Linked DNA regions of Plantactinospora soyae. The protein of the gene in region 2 interacts with the protein of the main gene of each other region in a pairwise test. Links are inferred from orthologs where the notes say so. Each region holds a gene or a part of one and is shown on either strand. Other genes may lie near its edges. The genes, in order: H4W31_RS20895 and panC.

Region 1 (14,668 bases), 2.3 Mb from region 2 along the record:
CCGGATCGACGATGGCAGGCGTCGACTTCACGTCGATTCCCCTTTGTGTACGTCGATCTAGCGTGACGGTGCCGGCCAGCTCGGCCGCTTTTTTCGCACCTAGGAGACGTACCCATGAGGAGACCCTGGCGCACGGTGAACCGTGCCTGGGTGTCGACGGCGATAGCGACCGCTGTGTTCGCCGCCGTCGGCCTGACCGCGTCACCCGCGCACGCCGAACCCGATGAGGCCACGACGAGGGCCCTTCTTGCCGACGCCTACCAGACCGTGGCCTGTGACTCCGACGGGGTCAGCTCGGCCGACAACGCGACGGCCAGCAGGCTCGACCCCCAACTGAACGGCACCCTGCGCGGCTACCTGAACGGCTACCGCGTGTCCTGCGCGCGGATGATCGTGGCTGCGGTCAAGGCCCGTGGCCTCAACCAGCGCGCCGCGCAGATCGCGGTCACCACCGCGATCGTCGAGGCCACGCTGCAGAACATCAGCGAAGAGGTCGACCACGACAGCCTGGGGCTCTTTCAGCAGCGCGCCTCCTGGGGCACCCGGGCACAGCGCCTCGATCCGACCTGGGCGACGAACGCGTTCCTCGACAAGATGATCCGGGTCTACCCGAACAACTCGTGGAACACCGCCCCGATCGGGGAGGTGTGCCAGGCGGTGCAGGTCTCGGCCTACCCGGACAGATACCAGGCGCAGGCGCACGACGGCGGGGTCATCGCCGCCGCGCTGTGGGCCGGCAACCCGCCGCAGGCCAGGCGGGAGGCGTTGGCGGATTACAACGGTGATGGGAAGACGGATATTGCGTTGTTCCGGCCTTCTGCGGGGACGTGGCATGTGTGGCATACCGGGGGTTCGGCGGGTGTGTTGCATACCTGGGGTAGTCCTGGTGACATTCTGGTTCCGGGTGATTACAACGGTGATGGTAGGACCGACAGTGCGTTGTTCCGGCCGTCGAATGGTGAGTGGCATGTCTGGTACGCCGGTGGTTGGGCCAGGTTGTTGCACACCTGGGGTGAGGTGGGTGATGTTCCTGTTCCGGCGGACTATAACGGTGATGGGAAGACGGATATTGCGTTGTTCCGGCCGTCGACGGGTGGTTGGCATGTGTGGTACACCGATGGGTGGGCGGATCTTCTGCATACCTGGGGTGGGGTAGGCGACGTACCGGTGCCGGCGGACTACAACGGTGACGGGAAGACCGACATCGCGTTGTTCCGGCCGTCGACTGGTGGTTGGCATGTGTGGTACACGGGTGGTTCGGCGTATTTGTTGCACACCTGGGGCGGGGCCGGTGATGTGGTCCTGCCCGGGGATTACAACGCCGATGGGAAGGCCGATATTGCGTTGTTCCGGCCGTCGACTGGTGGTTGGCATGTGTGGTACACGGGTGGTTCGGCGTATCTGTTGCATACCTGGGGTGGGGTGGGTGACATCCCGACTCCGGGTGACTACAACGGTGACGGTCGGACGGATATTGCGTTGTTCCGGCCGTCGACCGGTGGTTGGCATGTGTGGTACACGGGCGGTTCTGCGTATCTGTTGCACACCTGGGGCGGGGTAGGCGACATTCCCCTGGTCCCGAATCCCGCCAGCCGCGGCATCCAGATCTGACCCCTGAAGGAGCATGATGCGCCAGACAATGCGCACTGTACCGGTGGCGGGAACCCGCCGGATTCTACGTAGGGCCGTGGCAGTCGCCTCGGCGGCACTCGTCGCCGGACTCGTCGTGGTACCCGCCCCGGTCAGCGCGGCGGCCAATCCGAACCCGGCGAGAATCACCGCGGCCTCCTGGTGGCTGATGGAGGAACTCCTCAAGCTCCAACCGGGATCGCAGAACGGCGGAATCTACGCCAACAAGCCGGGCTACCACAACACCCGCGCGGCCAACGATTCCGGCGACTATTCCGTCCGGGACGCCGAGGACAGGGGTGGCCCGTCAGACAAGGCCGCCGCCTACGACTGGACCTTCCCCGAGGCCCAGAGCCTCGCACTGCGCTCGCTTCCCGCCGAGTCGGACGCCGACCAGAAGCTTCCGGTCAACGTGACGGCGGCGGCCTCGAACTTCACCAACATCGCCCGCTATTCCAGCCGGCTCCTGGCATCGGGTCAGAATCCGAACGATCCACGCCTGGACGGATGGCGGGAGTTCTTCGGCCAGGCCGACAACGACACCTCGGTCGAGGGATGGGACTTCCGCAACGGCCGCTCCGCCACCTCTGACTCCTCGCACCTGTGGCACATCCACCTCAGCGAGGACCGCGACAAGGTCGAGAGCGTCGAGAACAAGGAGGCACTGCTCAGCGTTCTCAGGGGCGAGACCGTCGCCGAATGGCTGAACAAGGGCAGGCGGGAGGCGTTGGCGGATTACAACGGTGATGGGAAGACGGATATTGCGTTGTTCCGGCCTTCTGCGGGGACGTGGCATGTGTGGCATACCGGGGGTTCGGCGGGTGTGTTGCATACCTGGGGTAGTCCTGGTGACATTCTGGTTCCGGGTGATTACAACGGTGATGGTAGGACCGACAGCGCGTTGTTCCGGCCGTCGAATGGTGAGTGGCATGTCTGGTACGCCGGTGGTTGGGCCAGGTTGTTGCACACCTGGGGTGAGGTGGGTGATGTTCCTGTTCCGGCGGACTATAACGGTGATGGGAAGACGGATATTGCGTTGTTCCGGCCGTCGACGGGTGGTTGGCATGTGTGGTACACCGATGGGTGGGCGGATCTTCTGCATACCTGGGGTGGGGTAGGCGACGTACCGGTGCCGGCGGACTACAACGGTGACGGGAAGACCGACATCGCGTTGTTCCGGCCGTCGACTGGTGGTTGGCATGTGTGGTACACGGGTGGTTCGGCGTATTTGTTGCACACCTGGGGCGGGGCCGGTGATGTGGTCCTGCCCGGGGATTACAACGCCGATGGGAAGGCCGATATTGCGTTGTTCCGGCCGTCGACTGGTGGTTGGCATGTGTGGTACACGGGTGGTTCGGCGTATCTGTTGCATACCTGGGGTGGGGTGGGTGACATCCCGACTCCGGGTGACTACAACGGTGACGGTCGGACGGATATTGCGTTGTTCCGGCCGTCGACCGGTGGTTGGCATGTGTGGTACACGGGCGGTTCTGCGTATCTGTTGCACACCTGGGGCGGGGTAGGCGACATTCCCCTGGTCCCCAATCCCGCCACCCGCGGCATCCAGATCTGACCCCTCCCAACGGGCGGCAACGTCACCGGCACGACCTCGTGACATGACGCCGGGGTGCCGCGGTCTGAGAGCCGCGGCACCCCGGTCTCACCCGCGTCACGGCTTCCGGACGAGGCGAACGGATCAGACGGTGTACTACCTGGAGGCCGTCGGAGGTGCCGGGTCCACCGCGATGCCGATGTGCGCGGGGTCGGAGAAGTTGCCCGAGCTGTCGAAGGCCCGGACCTCGAACATGTAGCCGCAGGTTGGTCGGGGCGGCCGGGGGAACGCTGTCGGGCAACGAACCCAGCTTGATGATGGCGAACGGGGAGGAGTTGTCGGCCGCGTCGATCGCCCGGATTCCGGCCGTACGCCCGGCGGTCCACCCCTATATGATCTCCGTCCTGGCGCGGGGAGGAGAACCACATGTGGCCGTTCAGGAAGAGCCGGCAGCAGTCGGCTGACGTCGTCGACGATCAGGCTGGCCTCGTCGTCGATCCGGCTTACGGCGACCCGCAGGCACGGGCCCTGATTCACGCGCTGGGCATCCACGACTGGCGTACGGCCCGGGACATCCTCACCGCCGCCACCGATCCGGACACCCGCGCGTACCTCATGGAGGCCGTGGGAGAGGTCGACGGCATCCAGGACTGGATCGGCGACTGGGTCGCCGCCGAGCCGGAGTCCACGCTTCCGCTACTGGTCCAGGGCTGCCACGCGGTGCATTGGGCCTGGGAGGCCCGAGGCGGAAAGCGCGCCGAGAATACCGGCCAGGACCAGTTCCGGGAATTCTTCCGCCGACTACGGATCGCCGAGAACCTGCTGGACGACGTCGTCGCCCGGGACCCGGACGACGTGACCGCCCGGACCTGGCTGGTCACCTCCTCGCGGGGCCGCCAGGTCGATGCCGACGAGGCCCGCTTCCGGTTCGACGAGGTCGTGAAGCGGCACCCTGGTCACGTCGTCGCGCACGAGCAACGGTTGCAGTACCTGTGCGCCAAGTGGTTCGGCAGCCACGAGCAGATGTTCGCCTTTGCTCGCGAGGCCACCGCCGCCGCCCCGAACGGCAGTCTGCTGCCGGAACTGCTGGCCGTCGCGCACATCGAGAAGTGGCACAGGATGCCGGTCGAAGAGAGCGACGCGTACATGCAGTCCGACGAGGTGCGCGCGGAACTGCTGGCCGCAGCCGAGAAGTCCATCTTCCACCCGGACTTCCGGCGCCCCTTCGCCTACGTCCCCAGGGCCAGCGCGTTCGCGCTGGCCCTGGAGTTGGCCCACGAGTTCGAGGCCGCGGCGCGGGTCTTCGAACTGCTCGGCGACAACGTCAGCGGGTGGCCCTGGAACTACGTCAACGAACCCGTCGCGGCCTTCATGAAGTCCCGGGAGTGGGTGTACGAGAACCTCTCCTGATCCGTTCAGGAAGCGGACGGATTCCGGGCGTCGCGCGCCACCAGTGGCGTGACGCCATCGCGGCCAGCACGGCGCCGGCGGTGTTGAGCAGTACATCGTCCACGGAGGACACCCGATCGAGCCGCAGGAGGTACTGCGCGGCCTCGACCAGGACCGAGCAGCCCGCCGCGAGCGCCAGGATCCGGGGTACCGATGCCAGCGCCGCGAACCGCTGCGGGGCGAAGAACCCGAGTGCCGCGAACACCAGCAGGTTGCCGACGACCTGGCCCGTCAGCGTCAGCGGCCCCCCGTCGGCGGCGATCGTGAACAGGTCCCGCAGCGGTACCAGGCTCATCCGACCGGGGACGGCGCCAGCCTGGGCGCCCGGCAACATGATCATCCATACCCACGGCACCGTCCCGTAGACCATGCCGACCTCGGCCAGCGACATCCGCCACGCCCACGCCGACGGGGTGCCGGTGACACTCCGACGGCGTGCCAGGGCCCACACCGCCAGCGCGGCCAACGGCAGTACGGCCACCGTGACGAGCACTACGCCAGTGAATGTACCGATCCAGCCGTGCCACCCATTGATCACACTGCCTCCGTCTTCGTCCGACCGTGAAACCTACCCGGGCCGCCCGCTGCCCGGGGACTGGCCCAACCGACCGCTGCCGGGCCGTCGAGGGGCCACGGGAAGGTCAGGAGCGCCCTTCTCCTCGTGGCGGCCGGCCGTGGCAGCGCGTCAGTCCTGGCCGAGAATGGCCTGCATCTCCTGTTGGATGATGTCCTGTACCGGGAGGCTGTCGTAGTTGCCGAGGATGACGCTGACCCAACCGGTGGCCGGGTAGATGTGCCAGTTGGCGACGCTGCCGGGGTTGGCGCCGCCGCGCCCGTACACCCAATGGCCGTTGATGAGCTTGGCCGGCATCGCGTACGCCATGAACGACGGGTGGGCGGGCGGGGGCCCACCGTCCTTGCCCTTGCCCTGGGGGATCTTGGCCCCGCAGAGCAGATCGACGTAGGGCCGGTCCAGCACCGTGCAGTCGCGCAGCGCGTGCGCGAACCGGACCAGGTCCGGCGCGGTGGCGAAGCCGCCGTCCCCGGCGTAATCGATGAAGTTGCGGCCCGGGTTCTTGCCCGGCTCGTACGGGCTCGGGCTGCCCTTGTCCAGGTTGCGGACGGCGTCCACCCGGCTGCCGTCCTCCAGCGTCATGTACGAGTGCGCGATGTGCTCGTCGGTGAGCCACTGCGGCCTGGTGTAGAACGCCGAGCCGGTCATGCCGCAGCGCCCGAAGATGTGTTCGTGCACATAGTCCCAGTACGTCGTGCCGGACACGGCCTCCACGATCTGCGCGGCGATGGCGAAAACGGCGCCGGAATTGTCGACGCGTGTGCCGGGGGCGGCCTCCAGCCTCGCCTGCCGGGACCACTGCTGGTAGAACTCGTGCACCTCCTCCCGGCTGTGGAAGACGCGTCGCAGGTCCATCTCCGGGTGGTTCAGCCCGGCGGTGCTGGTGAGCAGGTGGTGGATGGTCACCTGCTCGGCGATTTCCGTGGCGAAGCCGGTCAGGTAGGTGCCCACCGTGTCCGACAGCCTCAGTTTGTTCCGCTGCGCCAACTGCAGGACGGCCACCGCGGAGAACGGCTTGACCGCCGAGCCGAGATTGACCGCGACGCCCTCGTGGTTGCGGATCCCCTTCTCCCGGTCGGCCATGCCGTAGCTGCGTGACAGCACCGTCCGGCCCCGGTGCGACAGCAGCACCACGCCGGAGAACCTGTCCTGGGCGGCCAACTTCGCGACGTACCGGTCGTAGGCTCCGCCGGGCCGGGTGTCCGGCGGGATCCGTTCGTGCCCGGACGGCTCGGGCGCGAAGAGTGCGACGGGGTCGGTTGAAGCCGGGGCGGCGTGGCCGGGCCCGGCGCCCACCAGCGGCACGCCGGCCGCCGCACCGGCTGCCGCCAACCCACCCCATCCGACCAGCCGCCGCCGGTTGATACCAGGTACCGATTCCATGATCACGGGCCTTTCCCGATCGACGAACGGACCGTTCCAGGTCTACCGGCGACCGCCTGTCGACAACCGATCGCGGACCCATACGCCGCCCATAAGCGGTGCTGGGGATACTGGGCGGATGCGGGTGCTGCTGGTCGAGGACGAACAGCCGCTGGCCAGGTACATCGCGTCCGGGCTGCGCAAGCACGGCTGCGCCGTGGACGTGGCACACGACGGTCAGCAGGCGCTGGACAAATGCGAAATCACCCCGTACGACGTGGTGGTCCTGGACCGGGACCTTCCGGTGGTGCACGGTGACACGGTGTGCCGGATGCTGGCGCAGCGCGGCGCTGGCCGGGTACTGATGCTCACCGCATCCGGTGCCGTGTCCGACCGGGTGGAGGGGCTGGCCCTGGGTGCCGACGACTACCTGGGCAAACCGTTCGCGTTCTCCGAACTGGTCGCCCGGGTGGCTGCGCTGGCCCGGCGCAGTACGCCGGCCCGCCCTCCGGTGCTGCGCGCGCGGGATGTCGAACTCGATCCGTCGCGGCGCACCGCCGAGCGGGCTGGTCGGCTGCTGTCGCTGACCCCGAAGGAGTTCGGGGTGCTGGAACGGCTGCTCGCCGCCGACGGTGCCGTGGTGAGCGCGGAGACGCTGTTGGACAAGGTGTGGGACGAGCACGCCGACCCGTTCACCAATGCCGTACGCATCACCGTCAGCACGCTGCGTCGCAAGCTCGGCGATCCACCGCTGGTGGAAACCGTGACCGGCGCCGGGTACCGGATCGCCCGATGACCTGGCGACTGACCGCCCGCAGCCGTCTCACACTGCTGTACACCGGCCTGGTGCTGGCCGCCGGATCGCTGTTGACGGTGTCGACGTACCTGCTGCTGTTTCGGAGCCTGCGGCTGAATATCGAGGAGGCGATGTCCAAGCTGCTGACCCAGGCCGCGCCGCCGCTGCTGGTGGTGACCGCACTTGCCGGGCTGACCGGCTGGCTGGTGGCCGGGCGGATCCTGCGGCCGATCCGTACGATCTCCGGTACCGCCAACCGGCTGTCCGCGGAGAACCTGTCCGAACGGGTACCCGTCGGCCGGCCCGCCGACGAACTCGCCATGCTGGCCGCCACCATCAACGGCATGCTGGACCGCGTCCAGCGCGGTGTCTCCGAACGCGACCGGGTCCTGGACAGCCAGCGCCTGTTCGTGGCCAACGCCGCGCACGAACTGCGTACCCCGCTCACCACCATGCGTACCGCCATCGACGTCACCCTTGACGGCGAACCCGACCGGGCAGAACTCGTCGCGATGGCCGGCGACATCGCCACCGCCGTCGAAACCAGCCAACGCACCCTGGACGGGCTCCTGGTCCTGGCCCGCAGCCAGGCCGGCCTGTCCCGCCGGTCGCCCGTGGACCTGGCCACGGTCGCCGCCGCGGCAGTCGCCGACGCCGCCGGCCAAGCGGCGGACGGGGTCGTCACCGTGCAGGCCGACCTGCACCCGGCGCCGGCCAGCGGCGAGCCGGTGCTGCTGGAACGAATGGCCGGCAACCTGATCGAGAATGCGCTGCGCTACAACCACACCGGCGGACACGTCGCGGTGACCTCCGGCATCGCGGACGGGCGCGCGTTCCTGCGGGTGGTCAACACCGGCCGCCCGGTCACGCCGGAGGAGGAGCGGCGGCTGTTCGAGCCGTTCGTCCGGGGCGCCGCCAACGGCACCTGTGGGGCCGGGCTCGGCCTGTCCATCGTTCGGGCGGTCGTCACCGCGCACGACGGGGAGATCTCCAGCACCGCCCGGCCGACCGGCGGCATGGACATCGCCGTACACCTGCCGCCGGCCCTGGGGCTACCACCCGTGCCGGGTCCGACCGGTGGCTCGGATGACCCCGACGTCCGACCGCCACGACCCACCGCTCGCCCGTCATGATGCCGTGAGCAGGTCCCGGACCTGAGAATCACGATCTATGGCTGGAGCATCAGGAAGTGGACAGGTTCTGGATGAAGGCTCGCCAGGCGTACGGGGTGAAGGTCAGGTTGCCGGCGTCGGGGTCCTTGCTGTCCCGGACGAGTACGACCCCGGTCAGGTTGTCCGCCACCTCCACACAGTTGTTGCCACTGGCGCCGCTGCGGCCGGATTTGTGCCATTGGGCGCCGGTCAGGTTGTCCATGGCTTCATCACTTCCTCGATCAGCTCTACCGACTGCCAAGTGGGCAGCGCGACGTTGCGGACACTCTCCCACCTTGCCAGAAGGACTTCCACCTCCTCGGTGTGGTCTACCACGGTCCCGCCGAGCTGGTTGTCCAGGTGTCCCACCCAGCCGCCGTCATCCGACCGGGCCAGCACGAACGAGCCGCTCAGTCCGATGTGTAGGCCGACCTTGGTCGGAATGACGTGCACACTCACGTTTGGTTGCCTGGCGAAGGTGATCAAGTGGGTGAGCTGCCCGGCCATCACCGTGGCGGACTCCTCGGTGAACCGGTGCAGCGCCGATTCGTCGAGTACGGCTGTGACCTGGGGTGGGTGCTCCCGGTCCAGGATGGCCTGTCGGGCCAGTCGTGACGCGACGAGGGCGTTCACCTCGTCATCGGTGAGCGTGACATCACCACGGATGACCGCTCGGGCATAGTCCTCGGTCTGAAGCAGTCCGGGAATCAGCATTGGTTCGAAACAGCGAAGTTGTTTCGCCGCTCGCTCGGCCTCCAGCCAGGGACGGAACCAGGTTGGTTCGCCGTCTCGGGCGGCCAGTTTCAGGAGCGAGACGAAGAGATCGCCGGTGCCGAACACCTTGTCGGCACGGGCCAGGTACACCTCGTCCAGCGGTCGCTGACCCAGCTCCACCGCCGACACCATTGACGCGGAGTAGTGCGCGCGTTTGCCGTACTCCTCCTGGCTGAGGCCGGCGGTGGCCCGCATCCGGCGTAGTTGGGCGCGGATCAGGTCCGCCGTGGGTGTCGGCTCGTCCGCCACAGTTCCTCCACAGTCTTCCGATGCTTCCAATGGGCACGGTCGGTGACGACGATCCCCGCCGTGAGGACGCCGAGGGCGGCGTCGATGGCTTCCGAGAGTAGGGCAGTGGCAGCAGAGTGTCACCAGCGGAACTGCTCGGGAGTTGCCGGAAGGACGGGCGGAACCGCGTGGGAGGCCGTCCGGGGCGGCAACACCGGCCGGCCTCCCCTTCCAGCCGAGCGAGGAGGATCCGGGATGAGTTGGCTACGTCGTACCCCGAAGGATCGACACCGCCGGGACTGGCGGCGGCTCTGGCGCCACTGCCGGTGTGGCTTGCGGTGGCGCTGCCCCGACAGCGTGCCGCAACGCGCGATGCCCTATCCGCCGCCGACACCGGGAAGAGCGCCGGTCGCCGGCCCGGCGGTCCGCCAGCACCCGGACCGATTCACCAACCAGTGGCCACGGTGGCGCCTTCCGGCCGGAACGCCGGCCGACGGTCGGGTGGAACGACGCCGGTCGACGCGCGCCGAGCCGGGCCGTGGGCAGGCCCGGTGACCGGCGTCCCGGGTACGAGCGGCAGTGACCGCCGGCCGCCCGGACCCGGCCGTGCGTGGTCCGGTCGGCCCGCCGGTCCGGTCCGGCCGCACCTGCCACGGCGGCCGATCTGGCTCTGCCGGGTCTGCGCGACCGACTGGCCCTGCCTCACCGCCCGTACCCTGCTGCCGCTCGACTACGTCGCCGACCCGGTCGGACTCGCCGTCTTCCTCGCCACCACGATGCAGGAGGCGATCGCCGACCTGCACCGGCTGAACCCGGCGGCCGGACCCGATCCGAAGGCCATGTACGCCCGGTTCCTCGGCTGGACGGAGCCACGGCTACGCATCGCCCGGAACCGCCGCCGCCGAGTAGGGTCGGCGGAGGAGCGAAGGGAGCCCCCGGTGCCGGGACGTACGATCGCCGACCTCTGGTTCGACCCCGCCTGCCCGTACACCTGGACGACCTCGCGGTGGCTGCTGGAGGTGGCCAAGGTCCGGCCGGTGGAGGTGCGCTGGCACGTGATGAGCCTGTCGGTGCTCAACGAGGGCCGGGACGACGACCCGGAGGGCGACCCCGACGGATACCTCTGGGTACCGGTCCGGATCTGCACCGCCGTACGCGAGAAGTACGGCCCGGAGGCGCTCGGCCGGCTCTACACCGCGATGTGGACCGTGGCCCGTGGCGACGGGGACTGGCTCGGCGAGCTGCACGCCGCGCTGGCCGCCGCCGGACTGCCGCCGGAACTCGCCGAGGTCGGCATGTCGACGGAGTACGACGAGGCGGTACGGGCCTCGCACGCCGAGGGGATCGGCCTGGTCGGCGAGCACGTCGGCACGCCGATCATCGCGGCGACCGGGCCCGACGGCCGGCGCGTCGCCTTCTTCGGTCCGGTCATCTCCCGGATCCCCGTCGGCGAGGAGGCCGGCCGGCTCTGGGACGGAACGCTGCTGGTGGCCGGCGTACCCGGTTTCCACGAGCTGAAGGGTGCGCCGCACGCGGAGCCGCAGCTCGACCTTCCGGGGTGACCGGCCGGTCGCGGGTCCGGGCGGATCAGGGCTTGCGGCCGACCCCGCAGAAGACATCCACCTCGTCGGGCAGCTTGACGTCGGGCCCGGGGCGCCAGCGTGGCGTGGAGACCACGCCGGGCTCCAGCAGTTCGAGGCCGTCGAAGAACCGGGTCAGCTCCTGCGGACTACGCGAGACGTACGGCGTGCCGGCCTCGAAGGACATCTTGGTGGCGGCGTCCTTCGCCGCGCGGTCGACGACGTTGGTGCCGTCGTTGACCACCAGGTAACTGCCGGACGGAAGCGCCTCCACCAGCCGGGCCAGGATCTCCCGGGCGCGGTCGTAGTCGAGCACGTTGCCGAGGACTCCGAGCATCATCAGGGCGATCGGCTGGCCGAGATCCAGGGTACGGGCGGCGCCACGCAGGATCTTGTCCGGTTCGTGTACGTCGGCGTCGAGGTAGTCGATCACGCCGTCCGAACTGCTGGCGAGCAGTTCCCGGGCGTGCATCAGCACCAGGGGATCGTTGTCGACGTAGACGATCCGCGACTTCGGGGCGATGCGCTGGGCGACCTCGTGGGTGTTGTCGGCGCTCGGCAACCCGGTGCCGATGTCGAGGAACTGGCGAACTCCCCGCTCACCGGCGAGCAGCGTGACGGCCCGGACGAGAAACGCCCGGGAGACCCTGGCCACCTCGACGACCCCTGGAAAGACCTCCCGGACCTGGTCGCCGAGCTGCCGATCGGCCTCGAAGTTGTCCGTACCGCCCAGCCAGTAGTTCCAGACCCGGGCGCTGTGTGGGGCGGCCGTGTCGAGAATGGAGGGCGGCTTCCCGTACGGGACGTCCGGTTCCGGGTTGTCGGTCATCGGAGTACGTCCTTCCGGGCCGGGCGAGGTCGGATGGTGCCGGTCTCGACGCAGCGTAGTTCGTTCGGCCCGGGAGCGTGACCCCGAGCGGACGGGCCCCCGGCCCTACTCCGCCACCTGCTGCCGCCGCCAGGAGAGCAGCCGCCGGTACGCCGCCAGCCCGTCCGGCACCCACGCCCACTCGGCGAGCCGCCGGTGCAGCTCATCCTCGTCGAGAAAGGCGTACCAGGCGATCTCCTCCGGCTGCGGCTCGACCGGCAGCGCGCAGCGCACCTCGTAGACGGCCGACCACCAGGTGTGCTCGGGCGTCTCGTAGAGGAACCGGAACAGCGGAACCGGGGCGGGCAGTCCGGAAACTCCGAGTTCCTCCTCGGCCTCGCGCAGGGCCGCCTCGTCGTACGACTCGCCCGCCCCGACCACCCCGCCGACGAACATGTCGTACCGGGACGGGAAGACGAGCTTCCCGGGGGTACGGCGGTGCACGAAGATCAGCCCGGCCGGATCCCGAGCCAGTACGAACACGCACCGGTGCCGCAGTCTGCGCGCGTACGCCTCGCCGCGCGGCGCCTGCCCCAGCACCCGGTCGTGCTCGTCGACGATGTCCAGCACCTCATCGGCGGAGCGGGCCGGTTGTTCGGTCACCCGCCCATCCAACCAGCAGCCGCGTGGCAGGTGGACGCGCAGGTGAGGCACTATGCGTACATGCTTGAAGAGGAACTGGCCACGACCCGGGCGAAGCCGATCATCCGGCCGGCGGAGCCGGCGGATGTCGACGTGCTGCACCGCTTCGTCTGCGAACTCGCCGAGGTGGAGCAGTTTCCCGGGCCGGTCGCCGCCCAGCCGGCGGACCTCGCGGCGGCGCTGTTCGGTCCGCACGCCGTCGCCGAGGCCGTGGTCGCCACCATCGACGGGCTGCCGGCCGGGTTCGCCCTGTTCTATCCCACCTACAGCACCGTGCTCGGCCGCCCCGGTATCCACCTCGAAGACCTGTACATCGATCCCGAGCACCGGGGGAGCGGGCTGGGGCGCGCGCTGCTCACCCACCTCGCCGAGCTGGCGGTACGCCGGGGTGGCGGCCGGCTGGAGTGGTGGGTCCTGCACACCAACGACCCGGCGCTGCGCTTCTACGCCCGGCTGCGCGCCCGGCCGCTCGACGAGATCGCGGTGATGCGTCTCGACGGCGACCTGCTGCACGCCCTGGCGGGGAAGGCCGGGGCAGATGCCGCAGGAGCTTGACGGGTACGTCCGCGACCGGCTCGACCAGGACCGCAACGTCTGGCTCTGTACGCTCCGACCCGACGGCAGCCCGCACGTCACGCCGGTCTGGTTCGTCTACCGCGAGCACGTCTGGTGGGTCGCCAGCTCCGCCCGGAACCGGAAGATCCGTAACCTCGCCCTGGACCCCCGGGTCTCGCTCGCCCTGGAGGACGGTGTCGCGCCCGTGGTCGCCGAGGGGCGGGCGACGATCCACCACGAGGACTTCCCGGCCGAGATCGTCGCCGCCTTCGAGGCCAAGTACGAGGGCTGGGACATCAGGGTGCCGGTGCCCCGGGAAGGTCCCCGGGTCCTCCTGCACATCCCGGTAACCCGGTGGCTGCTGGCCGGCCGGGCACGCTGAACCAGCTGGCCTGGGCGGGTTGAACGGTCGGCTTGGGCACGCTGAACCGGCCGGCTGCCCGGTCTGGTTTACGAGCGTTGCTCAGCGGCGCTCGGCGTACTCGGGCAGGTGGCGGGCGACCTCGGCCGGGGCGGGCATCCGGGCGATCTCCTCGGCGATCGTGCGGGCCGCGTCGCGGTACCCGCCGCCCCGGTGACCTGGCAGCAGCTGTCGTACGTGTTCGGCGACGGCGTCCGGGCTCAGTTCGTCGGGAAGAAGGCGTAGGCCGGCGCCGGCGGCGGTGACCGCGTCGGCGTTGGCGAACTGGTCGGCCCCCTGGGGCAGGAACAACTGCGGGGCGCCCACGCTCAGCGCGCCCAGGGTGGTGCCGCTGCCGCCGTGGTGCACGACCACGTCGACGTTTGGCAGCAGGTTCGCCTGTGCCACCCAGGACTGCACCATGACGTTGTCCGGCACGTCGCCGAGCTGCTCCACCGGTACCCGACCGGCCGCGACCACCACGAACGCGTCCAGCCCCGCCAACCCGGCGATGGCGGCGGTGAGCAGTTCCGGGGTGCCGAACGCCGTACCCAGGGTCAGGTAGATCAGTGGCCGCGAACTGGGCCGGCGGCTCGACCCGGACGCCGCCGCCGGCCCGGAGTACGGGACCGGACGCAGTTCGATCCGGTCCGCGCTGGCGAGGAAGTCCTTGTCCTGCAAGGAGGGCGGGCAGATGTCGAGGTGCGGCCGGCCGGCAGCCTCGCTGTTCCTCGTCGGCAGTTCGAGGCCGATCCCCGCGGGAATCATGCGACCGAACCCGTGCCAGATGCCGGGGATTCCGGCCCGGACCGCGGCGACGGCAGCCCCCGGCACCCCCCACTCAGAGACGACGAGATCCGGCTGAAGCCGGTCCAGTTCCGGCGCCAGGTCCTCGGCGTACATCTCGTAGAACGAGTCCGCGGGACGAAAGGGTCGCAGTCCGTGCGCCGCCAGTGGCTCGTGCACCGCCTCGCCGGCCGCGAAATGCACCTCGTGTCCGGCGTCCCGGACGGCGATCGCCAGCGGGATCAGCGGATAGGTGTGACCGACCGACGCGAGGCTGGCAAACAGTACGCGCATGCCGAGGAATCTACGCCGGGTGCGAAAA
Region 2 (14,523 bases):
CGAGGAGTGGGTCAGGGCCCCAACCGAGAGGTAGTCGACGCCGGTCGCGGCGTACTCGGCGGCCGTGTCGAGGGTCAGCCCGCCGGTCGCCTCGAGTTCGGCCCGGTCACCCACCGCCGTGACCACCTCGGTCAGCAGCGCCGGGGTCATGTTGTCGCAGAGCAGGAAGTCGGCGCCGAGCTCCACCGCCTCCACCGCCTCGGCTACCGAGGTCACCTCCACCTGGACCGGCACGTCCGGAAACGCCTCCCGGACCCGCCGGTACGCCGCTCCGATGCCGCCGGCCGCCAGCTTGTGGTTGTCCTTGATCATGGCGACGTCGTACAGGCCCAGGCGCTTGTTGGCGCCGCCGCCGGCCCGGACCGCGTACTTCTCCAGCATTCGCAGGCCCGGCGTGGTCTTCCGGGTGTCCAGCACCGTCGCCTTCGTACCGGCCAGCGCCTCGACCCAGGCCCGGGTATGGGTGGCCACCCCGGACATCCGGCTGAGCAGGTTCAGGGCGGTCCGCTCGGCGGTGAGCAGCGACCGGGTCGGCCCGGTCACCGTCGCAAGTACGTCGCCCCGGGCCACCCGGTCGCCGTCGACGGCCACCGGCAGCACCCGCACCGTACGGCTGGCGGCCAGGTCGAAGACGGCGGCTGCCACGGCCAGCCCGGCCACCACGCCGTCGGCCCGGGCCACCACGTCAACCGTGTCGACCTGCTCGTCCGGCACCGTGGCCACAGTGGTCACGTCGCGTCGCTCCGGCCCCAGGTCCTCGTCCAGCGCCCCCCGTACGATCCGTTCCACCACCACCGGATCGAGCCCGGCGGCCTGCAACGCCTGCGTGGTCGAGAGTTTCAGCACAGTGCCTCCCAATCCTGTTCGAAACTGCCCGTCTGTCCGATCGAGCTGATCAGGTGCCCGAGCCAATCCTCGCGCGAATCCGGGTGGTCCTCGCGCCAATGGCAGCCCCGGGTCTCCTGCCGGGCGTAGGCGGCGCCGACCAGGGCCGAGGCGACGGTGAGCAGGTTGGTCGCCTCCCAGCTCGCCGTCCGGGGAGCGCCCCGGGTGGCGCCGAAGGCGACCAGTTCGGCCGCTGTCGCCCGCAGCGAGCCGGCCGACCGGAGCACCCCGGCACCCCGGGTCATCGCCCGGGCCAGCCCGGCCCGCACCGCCGGATCCACCACCGCACCGGTACCGCCGCGCCACGCGCCGCCCGGTGCGGGTTCGGCCTGGGCCGGCAGGTCCCGGGCGATGTCCTGGGCGATCCGCCGGGCGAAGACCAGCCCCTCCAGCAGCGAGTTGCTGGCCAGCCGGTTGGCACCGTGTACGCCCGTGCAGGCGACCTCGCCGCAGGCGTACAGGCCCGGGATGGAGGTACGGCCGAACAGGTCGGTACGGACCCCGCCGGAGGCGTAGTGCGCCGCCGGGGCCACCGGAATCGGGTCGACCGCCGGGTCGACACCGGCCGCCAGGCAGGAGGCGACGATGGTGGGAAAACGCCGGGCCAGGAAGTCCGCGCCGAGATGCCGGGCGTCCAGGTAGACGTGATCGGTGCCGGTGGCCAGCAGGACCCGGTGGATCCCCTTCGCCACCACGTCCCGGGGGGCCAGTTCGGCCAACTCGTGCTGGCCGACCATGAACCGCTTGCCGTCGGCGTCGACCAGGTGGGCGCCCTCGCCCCGCAACGCCTCCGAGACCAGCGGCTGCTGGGCGTCGGTCGTCGTACCCGTCCCGGTGGCCCCGGCCGGTCGGATCAGCGCGGTCGGATGGAACTGGACGAACTCCAGGTCGGTCACTGCCGCGCCGGCCCGCAGCGCGAGGGCGACGCCGTCGCCGGTGGAGACCGCCGGGTTGGTGGTGGCGGCGAAGACCTGGCCCATCCCACCGGTGGCCAGCACCACCGCGCGGGCCAGGATCGCGCCGACCCCGTCCTCGCTGCCCTCGCCGAGCACGTGCAGGGTGATCCCGCAGGCCCGACCCGGGTCCGCCGGCCCGGACCCCGGGCTGCGCAGCAGGTCGAGGACGAGAGCGTGCTCAACCAGGCGGATCCAGGGGTCCCGGCCGACCGCCGCGTGCAGCGCCCGCTGCACCTCGGCGCCGGTCGCGTCGCCGCCCGCGTGCACGATCCGATCGGCCCGGTGCCCACCCTCACGGGTGAGCATCAACGAGCCGTCCGCGTTGCGGTCGAACTCGGCACCGGTCCGGATCAGTTCCCGCAGCCGGGTCGGCCCCTCCTCCACCAGCACCCGGACCGCCGCCGGGTCGCAGAGCCCGACCCCGGCCAACTCGGTGTCGGAGGCGTGCGCCGCGGGCGTGTCCAACGGATCGAGTACGGCGGCGATGCCGCCCTGCGCCCACCGGGTGGAGCCGTCATCGATGTTGACCTTTGTCACCACCGTCACGTGCAGTCCCGCCTCGCGCAGGTGCAGCGCGGCGGTCAGCCCCGCGATGCCCGACCCGATCACGATCACATCGGTCGTCTCCACCCAGCCCGGCTCCGGCGCGGCCAGCAGCCGGGGTAGCTCCGGCAGGTCAACGATCGGAAACTGCATCATTCCAGTCAACCGCGTACCGGTGGCGACGGTCCGGGCAGGGCCCCCGGAAGTGGCCTGCGACGCTATCCGGTCCGCAGCGGCAGGCCAGCGGTGCCGGCGCCCTTGAGCGATCTGGTGAACCTGCCGTCGGAGATCCACAGGTAGCACCGCACCCCCCGGTTGCCCGCCTGCCACTCCTCCGCTCCGGAGGGCAGCGCCATGATGCCGGTACGGAACCGGATGCTGTTCTGCGGCACCTCGACGTACCTCGCGGTGACCTGGTAGCAGCCGTCGTAGAACGCCGCCCAGTCCCGCTCGGCGCTCGGGTACTTCAGTCCGGCGGGCGCCCGCCACACCCCGGTGAACTCGCTGTTGTGCCGCTTGCCGCAGTCGACCGTCGGCATCCGGTCGATGTTCTCGGTCCGGGTCAGCGTCGCCGCGTAGCAGCCCAGGTGCAGCGGTCCGGGGGTACGCAGGGCGCCCTTGAGACTGCCGGTCCGGGTGACCGTGTCGCCGTCGTCCTCGACGTTGGACAGTTCGGTCACGTCACATCGGAACCACCGGGCTCCGCCGCTCCAGCCGTGTGGCGAGGGGGTCGCCACCCCGAGCCAGAGTCGGCCGGTCCGGAAGTCCGCGCCGAGGAACTCCCGCGCCTTGCCGTCACACTCCGCATAGGCCTTGCCGAAGTCGGCCGAGCCCCTGGCCGGCGGCGCGGCAGCGTTCGCCGCCGCTGCCGTGAACGCTCCCACGTGTACGGTCTCCAGCCGGTGACTGGTCGGACAGTCGACCGGGAGGTACGACGACAGGTAGACGGTCTCGGAGAAGTCTGCCGCGTGGCAGGCGTCGGCCTTCGGGGAGAAGGTCTTCGGCTCGCCGACCCGGGCCCAGTCGTCGGTCAGGTCCCCATCCGAGCCGCCCGGCGCGGCGCACCCACCCGCACCGAGGCCAACGGCTCCGGCCAGCGCCAGGGCGGTCATCCAACGGCGCATCGCGTCCTCCCCAGGGCGACCAACAGTCACAGATGGCTGCACCCTACGTTAACCGGCGCGGTCATCCGGAGCGTAGAGATCATCCTGGCGTCGGGACGGCCATCCGCGTCTGGAGCAGCGTCACGCGTTCTGCACCTGGTCGCCCCGGACCAGGTCACCGGCCATTCCCGGCACCGCCTCGGCGGGATCGCCGCCCAGTTCGATGATCCGGTTGGCCGCGTCCACGTGCACGATCCGGGGCTGGTACGACCGGGCGGCGGCATCGTCGAGCTGGGCGTAGGAGATCAGGATGACCAGGTCGCCGGTCTGCACCAACCGGGCGGCGGCACCGTTGATGCCGATCACGCCGCTGCCCCGCTCGCCCGGGATGACGTACGTCTCCAACCGGGCGCCGTTGGTGATGTCCACGATCGCGACCTGCTCGCCGGGCAGCAGGTCGGCGGCGTCGAGCAGGTCGGCGTCGACCGTCACCGAGCCGACGTAGTGCAGGTCCGCCTGGGTCACCGTGGCCCGGTGGATCTTCGACTTGAGCATGGTGCGGAACATTTGACTATTCCTCCGTGGTGCGGGCTGCCGGAGCCAACTCGACCGGCAGGTTGTCGATCAATCGGGTACCGCCGACCCAGGCGGCCGCCAGCATCCGGGCCGGGCCGGTGACCGGGGCGGGTCCCAGCTGCGGGTCGGTCAGCACCAGGTAGTCCAGCTTGGCGCCGGTCGTACCCTCGCCGAAGGCCCGGTACGCGGCGGCGAGGGCACCGTCGGCGCCCCGGCCCGCCCCGGCGGCGGTCGCGCCGGCCCGCAGCGCCGCCGACAGGCGCAGTGCCGAGAGCCGCTCCTCGGCCGAGAGGTAGCGGTTGCGGCTGGACAGCGCCAGCCCGTCCGGCTCCCGGACGGTGGGCACCCCGACGATCTCCACGTCCAGCTCCAGGTCCCGGACCATCCGGCGGATCAGCGTGAGCTGCTGGTAGTCCTTCTCCCCGAAGACCGCCACGTCCGGCCGGAGCAGGTTGAGCAGCTTCAGCACCACGGTCAGGACGCCGTCGAAGAAGCCGGGCCGGCTGGCCCCCTCCAACTCCTCACCGAGGCTGCCGGGGTCGACCCGGACCATCGGCTCGCCGTCCGGATAGAGCTCCTCGCGGGACGGCGCGAACACGTACTGCACCCCGGCGGCCCGGCACACCTCCAGGTCGGCGTCCAGGGTCCGGGGATAGCGGTCGAAGTCCTCGTTCGGACCGAACTGGAGCGGATTCACGAAGATCGTCGCCAGTACGAAGTCGGCCTGTTCCCGGGCCGTCCGCAGCAGCGCCTCGTGCCCGGAGTGCAGAGCACCCATCGTCATCACCACCGCCAGCGAACCCGGCAACGGCGCGAGCGTGGCGGCCAGCTCCGCCCGGGTCCGCAACACCGTGGTCATGCTCTCTCCTCGCGCAGTTCGTTCCGCCGGCCGAGCTGTCCGGTGCTCCCGCTCCACCCGGTCATGGCCCTCCGTCGCCCCCGCCCGGTCATGCGGCGACCTCGCGGTCCCGGTCAGCCAGCACGCCCAGCAGCGACTCGGCGTCGGCCGGACGGAGCCGGCCGGCGGCGATCGCCCGGTCGGCGGTCCGCCGGGCCAGCGCGAGGTAGCCGGGGACCGACTCCGGGGCGGTCGCGGCGAGCCGGTCCAGGTGCCGGGCGATCGTACCGGCGTCGCCCCGGGACACCGGCCCGGTCAGCGCCGCGTCGCCGAGCCGCAGGGCGTTCTCCAGCGCGGCCCGGAGCAGCGGCCCGAGCACCTTCTCCGGCCGGCTCACACCCGCGTCGCGGAGCCGGTCGGCGGCCTCGTTGACCAGGGTTACGAGATGGTTCGCGCCGTGCGCGAGGGCGGCGTGGTACAGCGGACGGTCCCGTTCGGCCACCCACTCCGGTACGCCGCCGAGGTCGGCGACCAGCCGGACGGCGAACGGCCGCAGCGGCGTCGGGGCGGTCACCCCGTACGAGATCCCGGGTAGTCGGGTCAGGTCGTCGGCGGTACCGGTGAAGGTCATCGCCGGATGCAGGGCCAGCGGGCGGGCACCCACCGCGACCGCCGGGGCGAGTACGTCGAGCCCGTGCGCCCCCGAGGTGTGCGCGACCACCTGTCCCGGCCGGAGCACACCGGTGGAGGCGAGCCCGGCCACGACCGCGGCGAGCGAGTCGTCCGGTACGGCGATCAGCAGCAGGTCGGTGGCGGCCCGGGCCACCTCGTGGGCCGGCCGGACGTCGGTGCCCGGAAGCAGGCTGTCGATCCGGTCCTTGGCCGCGGCCGATACCCCGGCGGCGGCGACCACCCGATGGCCCGCGGCGACCAGGGCGGCACCCAGTACGGCTCCCACCCGGCCGGCGCCGATCACGCCGACGGTGAGCTGGCGCGGTGATGCGCTCATAGCGATGATCCAGTCCTCGAAATGTGGTACCGGTCGATCGCAAGTATGCGCCGTCGGAACATGCCTGGAACAAGAGGTTGTGAAAACGTTCACGGCCGATCCGGCGCCTTCCGGCGGTGCCCGGAAAGCGCTCGGCGACGGGCCCGGGAAGGCCCGCCCGGCACCGGAACCGGCGGCGGTTCGACCGGCGGACGGGCCCGGGTGACCGGTGGCACATAACCTGTGCCGGTGCCCATCTCCTGGCGATCGGCGATCTCCACCGCGCTGTACGGCAGCTCGGGGTTCTTCGTCGCCGGAGCCGGACCGGCCGCGCACTTCCGGACCAGCGCGCACGCCGTACCGGTGCTCGGCAACGCACTGCTGGCGCTGCTGGACCGGGTCGACGCCGCGCTCGACCGGCCCGATCCGCTGGACGTCGTCGACGTCGGCGCCGGTCGGGGTGAGCTGCTGACCACGCTGGCCCGGCTCGCCCCGCCCGAACTCGCCGCCCGGCTCCGGCTGACCGCGGTCGAACTCGCCCCGCGCCCCGACGAACTGCCCGGGACGATCGCCTGGCGGCCGGACCTGCCCGACCGGGTGGTCGGGCTGCTGGTCGGCACCGAATGGCTGGACAACGTACCGCTGGACGTGGCGGTGCCCGGACCGGACGGCTGGCTTCGGATGCTGGTCGACCCCGCCACCGGTACGGAATCGCTCGGCGGGCCGCTCGACCCGGACGAGGTGGACTGGCTCGACCGCTGGTGGCCGGACCAGCCAGCCGAGGTCGGGCGGGTCGAGGTCGGGCGGGTCGAGGGCGGGCGGGTCGAGATTGGGCTGGCCCGGGACCTCGCCTGGGCCAGCGCGCTCGCCGCCCTGGAGCGCGGCCTCGCCCTCGCCGTCGACTACGGCCACCTGCGGGAACGCCGGCCACCGGATGGCACGCTCACCGGGTTCCGGTCCGGCCGGCAGGTCGCCCCGATCCCCGACGGCAGCTGTGACCTGACCGCACACGTGGCGATCGACTCCGTGGCGGCGGCCGGCGAGCGGGCCAGCGGTCTGCCGTACACGCTGGTCAGTCAGCGCACCGCGCTGCGCGCCCTGGGGACCGACGGCCGCCGGCCACCGCTGGCCCTGGCGTCGACGGACCCCGCCGGGTACGTCCGCGCGCTGGCCCGGGCCTCCACAGCGGCCGAACTGACCGACCCCGCCGGCCTCGGCGGACACTGGTGGCTGCTCCAACCCGTCGGGCTGCAAGGAAGGGCCCCCTGTTATCGCTTTCCGTTGTAGAAGGGCCCCTTCCTAACCGGGTACGGAGCGCGCACGCCGCGCCCGCGACGGCCGCGGCGTGGCACGATGTCGGTCATGACTGCCGACACCGGCACGCTGCGGGAGCTGACCGTCGGCACCGGGGCGGGCCTCGACACCGCCGACATGGTGCTGAACATCGGACCGCAGCACCCGTCGACCCATGGCGTACTCCGGCTCAAGCTGGTCCTCGACGGCGAGCGGGTGATCTCCTGCGAGCCGATCGTCGGCTACATGCACCGGGGCGCGGAGAAGCTCTTCGAGGTACGCGACTACCGGCAGATCATCGTGCTGGCGAACCGGCACGACTGGCTCTCCGCCTTCTCCAACGAACTGGGCGTGGTCCTCGCGGTCGAACGGCTGATGGGGATGGAGGTACCCGAGCGGGCGGTCTGGCTGCGCACCGCGCTCGCCGAACTCAACCGGGTGCTCAATCACCTGATGTTCCTCGGCTCCTATCCGCTGGAGATCGGCGCCATCACCCCGGTCTTCTACGCCTTCCGGGAACGCGAGACGTTGCAGACGGTCATGGAGGAGGTCTCCGGCGGCCGGATGCACTACATGTTCAACCGGGTCGGCGGGCTCAAGGAGGAGGTGCCGATCGGCTGGACCCGGCGGGCCAGGGAGGCGATCGGCGAGGTCCGGCGACGCCTGCCGGACCTGGACAACCTGATCCGGCGCAACGAGATCTTCCTCGCCCGTACGGTCGGCGTCGGGGTGCTCTCCGCCGCCGAGGCCGCCGCCTTCGGCGCCTCCGGACCGGTCGCCCGGGCCTCCGGGCTCGACTTCGACCTGCGCCGTGACGAGCCGTACCTGGCGTACGGGTCGCTGGACGTTCCCGTGGTCACCCGTACCGCCGGCGACTGCCACGCCCGCTTCGAGATCCTGCTCGACCAGGCGTACGTCTCCCTCGACCTCGCCGAGCGCTGCCTCGAACAGGTCGACCTGATCAGTGGACCGGTGAACGTCCGGCTGCCGAAGGTGGTGAAGGCGCCGGAGGGGCACACCTACGCCTGGACCGAGAACCCGCTCGGCATCAACGGCTACTACCTGGTGTCCCGGGGCGAGAAGACCCCGTGGCGGATGAAGCTGCGCACGGCGTCGTACGCCAACGTGCAGGCGCTGGCCACGCTCCTGCCCGGCTGCCTGGTGCCGGATCTGATCGCGGTCCTCGGCTCGATGTTCTTCGTGGTCGGCGACATCGACAAGTAACCGGCATCGACAAGTGGCCGGCGCGGTCGGCCACGGTGCCGGCCGGCTCAGCGCCAGTTGTCCTCGGGGTAGCCGTACTCGGACCGCCGGGTGCCACCGGCCCGGGGCACCTCGTCCAACGGCGGGTAGCCGTACTCCTCGTCCTCCCGCTGCCGTCGACTCCGGCGGGCCGGCTCGGGCTCCGGTTCCTGGGCGGGAGGACCCCACACCGCTGCCTGGTCCACGCCGCCGACGGGCAGTGCCGGCGTACCGCTGTGCCGCTCCCAGCCCTGGCTCTCCCCCGGATCGAGGCCACGACCCCCGCCCCGCCGCTCCGGGCGCCGGACGTCGTCGGTCTCGGCCCAGTCCGCCGACTCCGGCTGACCACCCCGTCGACGATCGTCGTCCCGGGACTCCGACCAGCGTTGCTCGTCCTCGCGAGGCTCCGGCCAGCGCCGGTCGGACCGGCGGTCGTCGTCCGGCCTCGGCTCCTCCCGGCGGATCGCCGCCCACCGGTCCTCGACCCGGAGCTCCGTACCGCTCTCGTCGGCCCGCATCGACGCCCGCCGCTCGCCCATCCGGACTTCCTGGCCCCGCTCGTCGTTGCGTACCGACGTCCACCGGTCACCGGCCCGCAACTCGGCCCAGTACGAGTCGTCGGCCGGGTCGCCGGTCACCTCCCCCGGATCCGGGTCCTCCGACCGGCCCCGCCAGCCGCCGCCGTCGCCCCGACGGTCGTCTCCCGGACCGTCGACGGGCTCGTCCGACCGTCGACCCCGGGCAGCACGCCGGCCCCGGTCGCTCCGGTCCTCGGCGCCATCGTCACGATCCCGCCCGCCACCGCTGCCGTACGTACCGCCGCCGCCCCCACCGCCGCCGCCGTACGTGCCGCCGCCGCCCCCACCGCCGCCGCCGTACGTGCCGCCGCCGCCCCCACCGCCGCCGTACGTACCGCCGGCCCGCTCGCCGCCGCCGTAGGTTCCACCGTCCGGCTCGCCACCGCCGTAGGTTCCACCGGTCCGGGCGCCGCCGCCGTAGGTGTTGCCGTCCGGGCCGGCGCCGCCGCCGTAGGTGCCACCGGTCCGGGCACCGCCGCCGTAGGTGCCGGCACCCCGGCCGGTGTCGTCGTCCCGGCCACCGCCGTAGGTGCCGCCTCCGCCGCCGGCATCGCCGTAGTCGCCGTCCCGGCCACCGCCGTGGTACCCGCCGTCGCCGTAGCCGCCGTCCCGACCACCGCCGCCACCGTAGACGCCGCCGCTGTAGCTACCGCCGCCGTAGGTGCCGCCCTGGCCGGCGCCGCCGTAACCGCCGGTGCCGTAACCGCTGCCGGAGCGTGGGTCGTCGCTGTGCGCCCCGACGATGGTCTGGCGGGTGGTGACCTGGACGGTCTCGGTGTGCCGGACCACGCCGGCGCCCAGATGCGGCCCGGATGGCATGTTCGGCGCACCGTGCTGGGGACGTCCGCCCGCGCCCCACGGCTGTCCCCCGGGACGGCCGTACTGCCCGGGTGGCCCGTCCGGGTCGACGTCGGGTCGCCCGTAGCTCCGGCCAGGGCCGGCCCGGTCGTCGTCGGGATAGCCGCCCCGGTCGTCGTAGCCCGGAGCGGGCGCTGCCTGGTAGTGGCCGGGACCGCCGTGCTCGGCCCCCCGGGACGGCCCGGGGCCGGCGGCCCGCCGTGGCCCGTCGCCCCGTGCTGCCTCGCCCCGTAATCCGTCGCCCCGTAATCCGTCGCCCCGTAATCCGTCGCCCCGTAATCCGTCGCCCCGTAATCCGTCGCCCCGTAATCCGTCGCCCCGTGGTCCGTCGCCCCGTGGTCCGTCGCCCCGCGCTCCCTCGCCCCGCGCTCCCTCGCTCCGGGATCGCTCACCCCGGGATCGCTCGCTCCGCGATCCGTCGCTCCGGGAGCCGTCGCCCCGGGAGCCGTCGTCGCGTGACCGTGACCCGGCCTCACCCCGGACCGGGCCGGCGGGTGCCGCGCCAGCCGGACTCCAGCCGGCCGAGGGCGCCTCCTTCGGCGTCCGGCCAGTCTGTCCAGGGGATTCGTGCTGGCCCGCGCCGGCCGGGGTGACGGCGGCAACGGCAGCGCCGCCGACCGCCGCGCCGGCCACCACCGAACCGGCGGCGGTCGCCGTCGGTACGGCAGCCGCGGCGCGCGGGGCGTCGACGCTGGCCCGTACGGCATCGAGCTGGCCACGCAGCGCCTCGACGTTGCCCTGCACCACCTCCAGCTTCTCGCCGAAGGCCTTGTGCGTGGCCCGAGCCGCCGTCGCGATATCGGTACGGAGTTCGCCGCGCAGATCGTCGAGTTCCTCGAGGAGGGTCTCCTCCAGATCCAGCCCGGCGCCATCGGAATTGCCACGCAGTGTGATCGACAGTCCGATGAGCACCACCGCCAGTACGGCGAGCACGGCGGCGATCCGCAGCGGCCCGTTCCCCTGTCCCAGCAGGAGTAACAGGGCAGCCAGCGGAGCCAATCCGACGCCGACCCAGAAGAGCACGGTCAGCAGTGGCTTGCGGCGTGACTCCTCGGGGGCCTCGCGAGCTGACATGGCAGTCGAGCCTACCCACAGTTTGTCGGTCACCGAAATGCCGGCGTGGTCGATCCGAGCGCGGCCGGCGCCACCCATGGTGACGCCGGCCGCGATGTCCGGTGATCGTCCGCCCCCCGGAACCGGACCGGTTCCGCTGGTCGACCGGGAGGGGGTCAGCCCGCGGCGAGCGCGCCGTCCGAGGAGAACACCAGTCCGACACTGATCGCGCCCGAGGTCAGGGCCGATTTCGTCTGCGGGCCACCGGCGTCGAGCGAGCTGAACCGACCCACGTTGAGGTTGTAGACCTGGATCAACCCGGCCTGGCACTTGGGCCGCTGCGGGCACTCCGGCGGGCCGCCGAGCACGGTCGCCGTGCCGGAGCACTTCGCGGCCAGCTCGCTGAGCGTACGCACGGCGTGCTGGTCGGCGAACTCCTTGGTTACCGCGAACGCGTTCTGGTCCTGGGCGGCGGATGGCTTGCCGAAGCTGATGCCCACCTTCTCGCCAGCGGCCTTCAGCCCGGTCACCGTCTGGTTGAGGTCGGGGGAGGAGATCGGGGGTGGGGTCGCGGTGCCCGACTTGTTGACCTTGTCGTTCAGGAAGTCCGCCATCGTCGCGGCGTACTCCGGAACGACCTGGATCTCGCCCTTCTCCAGCGCCGGCTCGTACAGCTCACGGTTGCCGATCTGCTGGACCTTGACCTGGTAGCCGGCCGCGGTGAGGGCGATCCGGTACAGCTCGCCGAGGGTCTGGTTCTCGCTGAAGTTCGCGGCGCCGACGGTGATCGAGCCGGTGCCGCCGGTGGGAATTCCGGCGGTCAGGTTGTTTGCCGAGGCAAACTCCTCGGCGGCCACCTTCGGCGTCTTCCGGTCCACGTCGACGGCCTTGTTCAGGCCGATCAGCTTGGTGGTGTCGAGGCTGTCCGAGACCTTGTCGAGCGCGGCGACCAACTGGGGCTGGGCCGCCTTGCTGTTGATCGCCGGAATGATGTTGTCGGTGTTCTGGAGCTTCTTGTCGTCCTCGAGCACGACCAGCCTCGACCCGGCCACCGGCGCGCAGCCGGCGCCCTGGGCGCCGGTCGCCGGAGCCTCGGTACCGGACGAGCCGGCGCCGCCGCAGCCGGCCAGAAAACCGGCCGCGACGAGGGCGCCGGTGGCGCCGATTGCCAGACGTGTACGTGTGCGCATCAAAACGCCCGCCTCCTGTGTCCCGGCGCGACCCCGCTGGGCCGGCCGCGTGTCCGACGGGCGACGAACCGTGATGGTCGCCCGCGACCTCCCACGAAACATCCTCTCGCCCGGCGGGACAATCTGAGGCGACCTTCGTCACCGTATCGTCACGCAAAAAGGTACGAGGCGCGCACGCCCGCCTACTCCGGGTGACTCGACCCGCCGATCGGGAGCCGATGGGCGCCGCCGCAACCCGCCGATCGGGAGCCGATGGGCGCCGCCGCAACCCGCTGGTCGGGAGCCGACGGGCGCCGCCGCGCCCCACCGGTCAGGAGCCGGTGATCGCCGCCGCGGCCCGCTGGTCGGCCTGCCGGGCGACGCGGCGCCGGGTCCGGCGCAGCGGACGGGGGGTCACGATCCGCTCCACTCCGGCGAAGATCAGCTCGATCACCAGGGCGAGCAGCGCGACGAGCAGCCCGCCGGCCAGGATCTGACCGCCGCCGACCGAGATGCCCAACCCGAAACCGGCGCTGATGATCTGCCCGAGGCCGCCGCCGTTCACGAACGAGGCGAGCGCGGCGGTGGCCACCACCTGCACCGCGGCGGTACGGAACCCGGCGGCGAGGTACGGCACCGCGAGCGGCAGTTCCACCCGGCGCAGCAACTGCCCGCCGGAGAGCCCCATCCCACGCGCGGCGTCCCGCACCTCCGGATCGACCTGCCGGATCCCCGTGTACGCGTTGGCGAGCAGCGGTGGCACCGCGAAGACCGCCAACGCGATGATCACCGGAGGCTTGCCGAAACCGAGCGCGGTGAGCGGCAGGATGGTCAGCAGGGCGATGGTCGGAATGGCCAGCGTGATGTTCGAGACCAGCACGACGGCGCCGCCGCCCCGGCCGCTGTGCCCGAGCCAGAGCCCGAGCGGCCAGGCGACCAGGCAGCCGAGCGCGACCGCCGCCGCGGAGATGCCGAGGTGCTCGACCAGCCGGTCGAGGATGCCGCCGGGGTTGGTCCAGTTCAGCGGATCGTTGATCCAGGTCACGGCCTGGTCGATCGGGTTCATCCGGCGGCTCCCCGACGTCGGGCCCACGGGGTGAGCAGTCGCCCCAGACCGGCCAGGATCAGGTCCAGGATCAGGGCCAGCACCACGCAGAGAATGGTCCCGGTCATGATCTCGGCCTTGAAGAAGTTGTTGCGGAATCCGCCGAGGATGAGCTGACCGAGGCCGCCGTGCCCGACCAGCACGCCGACGGTCACCAGCGCCACCGTGGAGACGGTGGCCAGGCGCAGGCCGGTGAAGATGCCGGGCAGCGCCAGCGGCAGGTCGATCCGGATCAGCCGGGCGAACCTGCCGTACCCCATCCCCTGGGCCGCGTCCCGGACCTCTGCCGGCACCTGGTTCAGCCCGGCGAGCGAGTTCCTGATGATCAGCAGCAGGGCGTAGAGGACCAGACCGAGGAGCACGGTCGCGGTGCCGGTGCCGAGGTACGGAGCCGCGAAGGCGAACAGTGCCAGCGACGGGATCGTGTAGAGGGCGCCGGAGAGTGCGAGAATCGGCCCGGTGAGGGGCCGGAACCAGTACGCCAGCACGGCGAGCGGGATCGCGACCAGGGCGGCGATCAGCACGGCCTGGGCGGTCAGCCAGGTGTGCTCCCGCAGCGCGGCGAGGATCGTCTCCGAATTGCTCTGCACATAATCCCAGGAGAACCACGGATTACCCGGGTCAGCCCGGTCGATCACGCGGAAGGACATACGTGGACGTTACCCCGGAGCGCGACTCCGCCGGGCCGGCCGGTGCCGTGAGTGCCGCCGCGATCACCCTCGACCAGGTACGCAAGCAGTATCCCGACGGCACTGTCGCGGTCGGCGACCTGAGCCTGGAGGTCAAGGCCGGCGAGCTGGTCGTGCTGATCGGCCCGTCCGGCTGCGGCAAGTCGACCGTACTTCGCATGATCAACCGGCTGATCGAGCCGACCTCCGGGCGGATCCTGCTCGGCGACGAGGACGTCACCCGGACCGATCCGGTCCAGCTCCGGCGGCGGATCGGCTACGTGATCCAGAATGTCGGCCTCTTCCCCCACCAGACCATCTCGGCGAACGTCGGCACCGTGCCTCGGCTGCTCGGCTGGTCCCGGGCCCGGATCCAGACCCGCGCCGCGGAACTGCTCGAGCTGGTCGGTCTCGACCCGGCCACCTTCGGCCCGCGCTATCCGCACGAGCTCTCCGGCGGCCAGCGGCAGCGGGTCGGGGTGGCCCGGGCGCTGGCGGCCGATCCGGTCGTACTGCTGATGGACGAGCCGTTCTCCGCGGTCGACCCGATCGCCCGTGGGCGGCTCCAGGAGGAGTTCCTGCGGTTGCAGGCGGAGGTACGCAAGACGATCGTGCTGGTCACCCACGACCTCGACGAGGCGGTCCGGCTCGGCGACCGGATCGTCGTA

Evidence for each region.
Region 1: the proteins of panC (region 2) and H4W31_RS20895 interact in binary tests that used the Escherichia coli proteins (3 or more experiments, as listed by UniProt). The link is inferred for Plantactinospora soyae from one-to-one orthologs.

Annotation. Positions count from the first base shown.
Region 1 is NZ_JADBEB010000001.1:4,687,645-4,702,312, forward strand. Bases 10,799-13,767 are described here. They hold H4W31_RS20895 (NUDIX domain-containing protein), read right to left. Parts: upstream 12,567-13,767; coding sequence 12,030-12,566; downstream 10,799-12,029. Other genes in these bases: H4W31_RS20885 (DsbA family protein), read left to right, coding at 10,799-11,077; H4W31_RS20890 (SAM-dependent methyltransferase), read right to left, coding at 11,103-11,924; H4W31_RS20900 (GNAT family N-acetyltransferase), read left to right, coding at 12,627-13,160; H4W31_RS20905 (pyridoxamine 5'-phosphate oxidase family protein), read left to right, coding at 13,144-13,542; H4W31_RS20910 (glycosyltransferase), read right to left, coding at 13,624-13,767. In the rest of the region: H4W31_RS42935 (VCBS repeat-containing protein), read left to right, coding at 175-1,611; H4W31_RS42940 (FG-GAP-like repeat-containing protein), read left to right, coding at 2,357-3,202; H4W31_RS20850 (DUF4034 domain-containing protein), read left to right, coding at 3,608-4,591; H4W31_RS20855 (VanZ family protein), read right to left, coding at 4,551-5,123; H4W31_RS20860 (serine hydrolase domain-containing protein), read right to left, coding at 5,316-6,587; H4W31_RS20865 (response regulator transcription factor), read left to right, coding at 6,706-7,362; H4W31_RS20870 (sensor histidine kinase), read left to right, coding at 7,359-8,495; H4W31_RS20875 (DUF397 domain-containing protein), read right to left, coding at 8,545-8,736; H4W31_RS20880 (helix-turn-helix domain-containing protein), read right to left, coding at 8,724-9,536; more of H4W31_RS20885, read left to right, coding at 10,454-10,798; more of H4W31_RS20910, read right to left, coding at 13,768-14,640.
Region 2 is NZ_JADBEB010000001.1:2,419,819-2,434,341, reverse strand. Bases 2,991-5,814 are described here. They hold panC (pantoate--beta-alanine ligase), read right to left. Parts: upstream 4,923-5,814; coding sequence 4,059-4,922; downstream 2,991-4,058. Other genes in these bases: H4W31_RS10825 (Rossmann-like and DUF2520 domain-containing protein), read right to left, coding at 5,011-5,814; panD (aspartate 1-decarboxylase), read right to left, coding at 3,629-4,054; H4W31_RS10840 (septum formation family protein), read right to left, coding at 2,991-3,508. Outside these bases: nadC (carboxylating nicotinate-nucleotide diphosphorylase), read right to left, coding at 1-843; H4W31_RS10845 (L-aspartate oxidase), read right to left, coding at 840-2,537; more of H4W31_RS10840, read right to left, coding at 2,603-2,990; more of H4W31_RS10825, read right to left, coding at 5,815-5,910; H4W31_RS10820 (SAM-dependent methyltransferase), read left to right, coding at 6,139-7,176; H4W31_RS10815 (NADH-quinone oxidoreductase subunit D), read left to right, coding at 7,243-8,406; H4W31_RS10810 (hypothetical protein), read right to left, coding at 8,454-10,934; H4W31_RS10805 (glycine betaine ABC transporter substrate-binding protein), read right to left, coding at 11,090-12,103; H4W31_RS10800 (ABC transporter permease), read right to left, coding at 12,414-13,148; H4W31_RS10795 (ABC transporter permease), read right to left, coding at 13,145-13,837; H4W31_RS10790 (ABC transporter ATP-binding protein), read left to right, coding at 13,840-14,523. UniProt on the Escherichia coli protein: Catalyzes the condensation of pantoate with beta-alanine in an ATP-dependent reaction via a pantoyl-adenylate intermediate.